DNA from 2 places in the Brucella tritici genome. Region 2 is predicted to be linked to the other one. Evidence: riboswitches for the same ligand, from Rfam matches in the RefSeq annotation. Region 2 holds a riboswitch; the other holds the start of a gene.

Region 1 (3,410 bases), on a different contig from region 2:
CAAAAATCGAGAACGTCGTGCGCTGCGCGCTTGTCCACATCGACCACAGCCGTGTGGTGCTTGCCGCGATAGCCGATCAGCCGGTCAGGGCCGCCGGAAAGATCGACCGAAAGAGCAATGCCGCCGCCGGAGATATTCGGCATCTCGGCAGCAACCAGCGTTTCGGCATTATGCAGTGCGGCGAGTTCAGCTTCATCAAGCTGGGCACGCCCTTTACGGAAACGTATCTGCGACAGGCGAGACCCCGTGCGCACGACGATCGGGAATGTGCGTGGGCTGACTTCCAGATAAAGCGGGCCACTATATCCGGCAGGCACCTTGTCGAATTCCTGCGCTCCGTCCACGATGACGCGGGTGAATATATCCAGACGGCCTGTTGAACTTTTCGGGTTTGCCGACGCGGAAAGGTCTGGAGACAACGCCAGTCCTTCGAGGAGCGGAACAATATAGACGCAGCCCGTTTCCAGAACAGCCCCTGCCGTCAGGTCTATCTCGTGCAGCTTCAGTCGTTCCAGCTTTTCGATAACCGGCGTCCCCGGTCCCGGCATGAAGGAGGCGCGAACGCGATAAGCTTTCGCACCGAGCCTGAGGTCAAGACTCGCCGGTTGTATCTGATCGGGATCAAGAGGGCGTGGAGACGCCAGCAAACCGCTTTCGAACAGCGCGGAAATATCCGCATCCGCCAGAATCCCAGCATCTTTCTGCATCATCAACCCCACACTCCGTAGCCTAAAGCATATCGTATTCAAGCGACATGCTTTAATCTCTTGTTTTCACGCATGCCTTTATTCCGAAACTGGTTCCCACTTTCGGGAGACATGCTCTAAGCCTTGCTTGACAAAGACCATTGACCGCTGGCGACGTCAATGCCAAGCCTCGGAACAGCTTGAAACCGGGTTTTCCGCAGGAATCCGAGCATTGATGCGGCGCGAGGGATGCGATTTTCCCAAAATGGGGCGGCTTCGGCATTGACGGCTCTACACAACAGGCATAATGAAAAACTGTTCCGTGGTGATTTGGCCGGCCGGCTTGCAGCCACGTTAAAGAATTCGCTAAAAAAGGCCGCGGTTCGTTACCGGCCTTTTGCGTTTTCGCAAGGCCGGTTTTTTATTGGCCGCCGAGGCTCGACTACCCTGCCCCGGCCGACCAGCTTTCGACAGGTTGGAAAAATGACGACTGAGAATACCCGCAAGTTTCGCCCTGCAACCGAACTCGTGCACGCTGGATCGCTGCGTTCCGGATTTGCCGAAATGTCCGAAGCGATGTTTCTGACGCAGGGCTTCCTTTATCCCAATGCCGAAGCCGCTGAAGCGCGTTTCAAGGGTGAGGACCCGGGTTTCATCTATTCGCGTTATGCCAACCCGACCACCGACATGTTCGAAAAGCGCATGTGCGCGCTGGAAGGTGCTGAAGAGGCCCGTGCAACCGCATCCGGCATGGCTGCGGTTGCTGCCGCCATCCTGTGTCAAGTGCAAGCCGGCGATCACGTGATTTCCGCTCGCGCCGTTTTCGGCTCATGTCGCTACATCGTTGAGACGATCTTGCCTAAATACGGCGTCGAAATCTCGATCATCGACGGCTCCGATATTGAAAACTGGAAAGCGGCTGTTCGCCCGAACACCAGGGTCATGTTCCTTGAAAGCCCATCCAATCCGACGCTCGAAATCATCGACATTGCTGCCGTCGCGCAGGTCGCCAATGAAGCGGGCGCCAAGCTGATCGTTGACAATGTTTTCGCCACACCGCTTTTCCAGAAGCCACTGGAGCTCGGTGCGCATATCGTTGTTTACTCTGCGACAAAACACATTGACGGTCAGGGACGCTGCCTTGGCGGCGTAGTTCTCTCCGACCGTGAATGGGTTGAAAACACCTTGCAGGATTATTTCCGTCATACAGGTCCGGGCCTTAGCCCGTTCAATGCGTGGATCATGCTGAAGGGCCTTGAAACATTGGCAGTGCGTGTACGCCAGCAAACGCTGTCGGCTACTGCGGTTGCCGACTTCCTCGCAGGCAAATCGGGCGTGAAGCGCGTGATCTATCCGGGACGGGCCGATCACCCGCAGGCCGACATCATCGCCAAGCAGATGACGGGCGGTTCGACCCTCATTGCTCTTGAGTTGGAAGGTGGCAAGGAGGCAGCGTTCAAGTTCCAGAACGCATTGCAGGTCTTCAGCATCTCCAACAATCTGGGGGACGCAAAAAGCCTTATTACTCACCCGGCAACCACGACACACAAGAACCTTAGCGACGAGGCGAAAGCTGAACTCGGCATTTCGGACGGCCTCCTGCGAATCTCGCTAGGCCTTGAGGATACCGATGATCTCGTGGAAGACGTGGAAGCAGCCCTCAAGATCGCTCGCTGAGCTGCCATATCTCGATACTGTGGCTTTTAGGCTGCAAACAGAAGCACAAACAATGCAATTGCCGGAACATTTCGGCAATTGCCGCATATTTGCCGCTCCGAATTGTTGACCTCCCCCGCAACTTTAGCGATAGGTGGGGTGAAAAACGGCGCCCTAGAACCGGCGAACCGTTGAATAAATGAGCACCATTGTGATCCGGCTTCGCCAGATTACAGGATGCTGAGGCCGATGCGAATGTAGGGCGGGTGCACATGTATAGAGCGGTAACGCGAGGGATCGAAGTTTCGGTCGAACCTTTCTATCTGGAAGACCAGTCCGAGCCCGACGAAAACCGTTATGTGTGGGGTTATCGTATAACGATTGCCAACAACTCCACGGAAACCGTGCAGCTCCGCTCACGTTATTGGCAAATTACCGATGCGAATGGGTATGTCGAGGAAGTGCGCGGCCCTGGCGTGGTCGGCGAGCAGCCAACTCTCGAACCGGGCGACTCTTTTCAATATTCATCGGGCTGCCCGTTGACCACCACGTCAGGCGTCATGGTCGGGCGCTATCAGATGCAAGGCAACGGCGGCAGCTTGTTCGAGGTCGATATTCCCGCCTTCTCGCTTGACATGCCGGACCTGCGACCTACACTGAATTGAGGCGTTTCTCACCTTATTTCCCGACGGATTGCATATGAGCAGAACATACAGAAACATTCTGTTCATTGGCATTTTTTGTCTGTACTGGATCACGCTCTCCCCTTTCATTGATCTGCGCAATCCCGATGTTCTTCTCGCTCAGGAAGCGGGAAATGTAATGCAACAGGTACTTTCGCTGCTGCTCACCGCGCTTAGCCTCGCGGTTCTCTGGCAGAACCGCAATCTGGTCGGTAAAGTGCTGTTTCCGTACCTTGTTATGCTGCTGGGATGGCAGTTCATAACGGTAATCCTTTCCACCCAACCTGATCTCTCGTTTCGTCGCTATATTTTCAGTGTCACGGTCGTCATTACCGCTTTAGCCTGGCTGCTTCTGCCGGAGGACGAAAACCATTTCATTCGGCTC
Region 2 (3,410 bases):
TCTTCGCCTTGGGCGTTTTCATCGCAAGCAATATCATCGCGAGCATTAGCCCCAATTATGCTGTCCTGTTTATCGCGCGCATCGGCATGGCTTCCGCAAGTGCAGTCGTCTGCCTGATTGCAACCATGCTGGCGACAGAACTGGTTAGTCCCGCAATGCGCGGACGCGCCATCGGGGTCATATTCATGGGCATAAGCGGATCGATGGTGGCCGGTGTCCCCACGGGAATGATCCTCAACGATTGGCTGGGCTGGCGCGCAGTCTTCCTGTGCATGGCACTGGCGGCAGCTTTGGTGCTGCTCCTGTCGTTGCGTTCCCTGCCCCGTGCAGGGCGAAGCCTGCGTGGCTTGCCACCTTATATGCCGCACCTGAAATCCTTCCGGCTGGTATCAGCACAATTGGTTTCCATCCTGATGATCGGCGGTCATTTCGTATTGTTCGCCTATCTGTCACCCTATCTTCTGGAGGCTGTCCACATCTCTTCACAGAAAGTCATCTGGGCGATGGTGGCGTTCGGCGTGGCCGGAATGACAGGCGGTTATCTCGGTGGTTTGCTCGTCGACAAGTTGTCGCCTCGGCTGGCTATCGTGCTGACGCCGCTCCTCTATTTGACGGCGTTAGCAACGATACCGTTTGCAACAGGGTCCAGCACTATTTTCGGCGCGGTACTGATGATCTGGGCTTGTATCAGTTGGATGATATCACCCGTCGTTCAGAGCTTTCTCATCACGACCGATCCCGCAACGGCAGATGCCGGTGTTGGGATCAATCTATCTGCCATGCACATAGGCGTAGCGCTTGGCACGGCCACGGGCGGACTTGCTTTACGGCACTGGCACTTGCAAGCCCTGCCGTGGATCGGATGTATTCTGGTCGCGCTTTCCTTGCTGTGTGCTCTTAACGCTTCCCTATATTTTGCAGGTCGTAAGGCGTCGATTGATACATCTCGTTGATCCAGTTTCCAAACAGAAGATGTGCGTGGCTGCGCCAGCGGTTTTCCGGCTGACGTGTAGCGTCGTCTCCAGGGAAATAATTCGCTGGAACCTTTGTTTCAGGTTGGGCCTGAATGTCACGGAAATATTCGTCCGCCAGTGACGTCGTGTCATACTCCACGTGATTGAACATATGCAGTGAGCGATGACGCGGATCGTCCAACAGACAAAGCCCCGTCTCTAGGCTATCGACCAACACCTTCAACTCGCTGTCGGACGGAATGTCGCTCTTGCGCACTTCGGTCCAGCGCGAAACCGGGATTTTGAAGTCATCCGAAAAGCCACGAAGGTAGGGAGACGATGGCGCAAGGTTGCGTTGGCTATAGACGCCCGACGCCTTGCCCGGCAGTTCGTATTTGCCCATGCCGTGGAAATGATGAACTGCAGCTTGCGCAGCCCAGCAAATATTCAGTGTCCGATGCACATGGGTCTGTGTCCAGTCGAACACGCGTTGCATTTCGTCCCAATAGGTGACTTCCTCGAACTCAAGGCGTTCGACCGGAGCCCCAGTGATGACAAAACCGTCAAAGCGTTGATCCTGCACATCTTCCCACGGCTGGTAGAAGGACAGCATGTGATCGGCAGGCGTGTGGCGCGCCACATGGTTGGTGATACGAACAAGGGTCAATTCCACCTGCAACGGCGTTGCTCCGAGAAGCCGCGCAATCTGCGTCTCGGTGGTGACCTTGTTGGGCATCAGATTAAGAAGGCCGATCTTCAGCGGGCGAATATCCTGACGAACGGCATCTGCTTCACGCATGACCATGACGCCCTCGGACTGGAGAACACTGGTTGCTGGCAGATCGTCAGGAATTTTAATCGGCATGTCGCGGTCCCTAGTTTATGTTGGTGAGGACGCGAGTGGCTTTATCCGTATATTTGCCGGTTTGGCCACATCCTCTCCTTGCAGAGAGTACCACCTTGCCCGGAGAGGCAGGTTGGCGTTGGGCGTCTCCCCAACTCTTGATGTGACACACTTCTACTCAAACTCTTTGGGAGTGGCAATAGGGTTTAAGTGTCACCTTAAAGTGTATGAGAAATTTCCGTTTCAGGCGTCGATCAATATGCGAATACTACACTCACAGACGCCGCGAATTTGGATTGAATGGCCTTTAAGCGCGCGCGATTGCAGCTTTCAAAGCTCTAACACGTTGAGCGCATGTCCGAAATGATTGTTCAGCAGCAAAACCGAAGGCGATAGCACGAGGATCCTTCTCCTCGACCGGGACCCGGCATGAAGCATGAACTTCTGCGGCGCCAGTTGCCTCCATGATCCGTCTCACATTCTCCGCATTCACGCCGCTGCCGGGCATAATGCTGATACCCTCGCGAGCCATCTCAGCTAGCCGCTGCAGTTTATCGAGCCCGTCCTCGGCGGTTTGTGACAGTCCGGATGTCAGAATACGTTCAAAGCCGAGCGCAATTGCTTGCTGTAGCGCAATCTCCATATCGGGAACAAGATCGAATGCGCGATGGAGCGTTACTCCAAGGCTCTTTGCCTCTGCAATCAGTCTTTCCAGCATAACTGCATCAAGAGAGCCGTCGCTCAGCGATGCACCGACAACGACACCGGCCAAACCGGCATTTCTAGCGTTGCGAATATCAGCCAGCATTATGGCTTCATCTTCTGCCGAAAAGCAGAAGTTCCCCCCGCGCGGTCTGATCATTGCGTAAACCGGGATTGGTGCTTTCGAGGCAAGCTCCATCAACCCCAGCGAAGGAGTTAAGCCACCTAGCTCGAGCGCAGAGCAGAGCTCAATCCGATCAGCACCACCTTCAATTGCCGACCGCAAGCCATCGGCACTATCCACGCAGACCTCAAGTAGTGCGCTCACGTCTGATGCCCCAATATTGCTGCCCCGACCAAACCGCCATCGCTGCCGAATATACCGGGAACAACTAACGGCTTGTCTGTCTTCCGCAGAATTCGAGCCATGACCGCCTCATCGACTGCTGAGATCAATTCGGAAGCGGTAGCAAGTCCACCGCCAATCGGTATGATTGATGCGCCGGTTATGTTGACGACGGCAGCAAGCGGATCGGCAACCAACTGGAGATAGGCCGAAATTGTCCGCCTCGCCTCCGGTCTGCCTTCCAGCCATTCCTGCAGGATCGTATGGCTATTCGCGTCGATACTATTCAGAAGCTGGTGCAGCTTTTCGATCCCGCGCGCACCGCCGATCGTGTCGACACAACCGCTTTGACCGCACCCGCAATCGAAGCGAGGAACCGACACTGTTTGCCCGTCTATTTCTACACACGTGTTGAGGATCGGGCCATGCCCCCATTCACCAGTCAAACCACCTTTACCGCGAACCAATCGACCGTCGATAACAAGCCCACCGCCGACGCCTGTTCCCAGCACTGCGCAGAAGACTATGTCATGCCCCTTACCCGCTCCTTCGATTGCCTCAGCAA

What was found. Region 2 has a riboswitch for S-adenosylmethionine ahead of metA (homoserine O-acetyltransferase MetA). Riboswitches for the same ligand answer to the same signal wherever they lie in the genome.
Positions count from the first base shown of each region.
Region 1: it holds a riboswitch for S-adenosylmethionine, as region 2 does, so the genes downstream of both, F9K94_RS13155 (O-succinylhomoserine sulfhydrylase) here and metA (homoserine O-acetyltransferase MetA) in region 2, are expected to answer to the same signal.

Region 1 covers NZ_WBVY01000003.1:698,681-702,090, reverse strand. The annotation lists gene F9K94_RS13160 (2'-deoxycytidine 5'-triphosphate deaminase) at 1-710, opposite strand, end outside; SAM riboswitch at 999-1,078, shown strand; gene F9K94_RS13155 (O-succinylhomoserine sulfhydrylase) at 1,170-2,363, shown strand; gene apaG (Co2+/Mg2+ efflux protein ApaG) at 2,615-3,007, shown strand; gene F9K94_RS13145 (O-antigen ligase family protein) at 3,042-3,410, shown strand, end outside.
Region 2 covers NZ_WBVY01000004.1:706,061-709,470, forward strand. The annotation lists gene F9K94_RS17885 (MFS transporter) at 1-953, shown strand, start outside; gene metA (homoserine O-acetyltransferase MetA) at 898-1,818, opposite strand; SAM-I-IV-variant riboswitch at 1,858-1,967, opposite strand; gene F9K94_RS17895 (copper homeostasis protein CutC) at 2,105-2,827, opposite strand; gene F9K94_RS17900 (ROK family protein) at 2,824-3,410, opposite strand, start outside.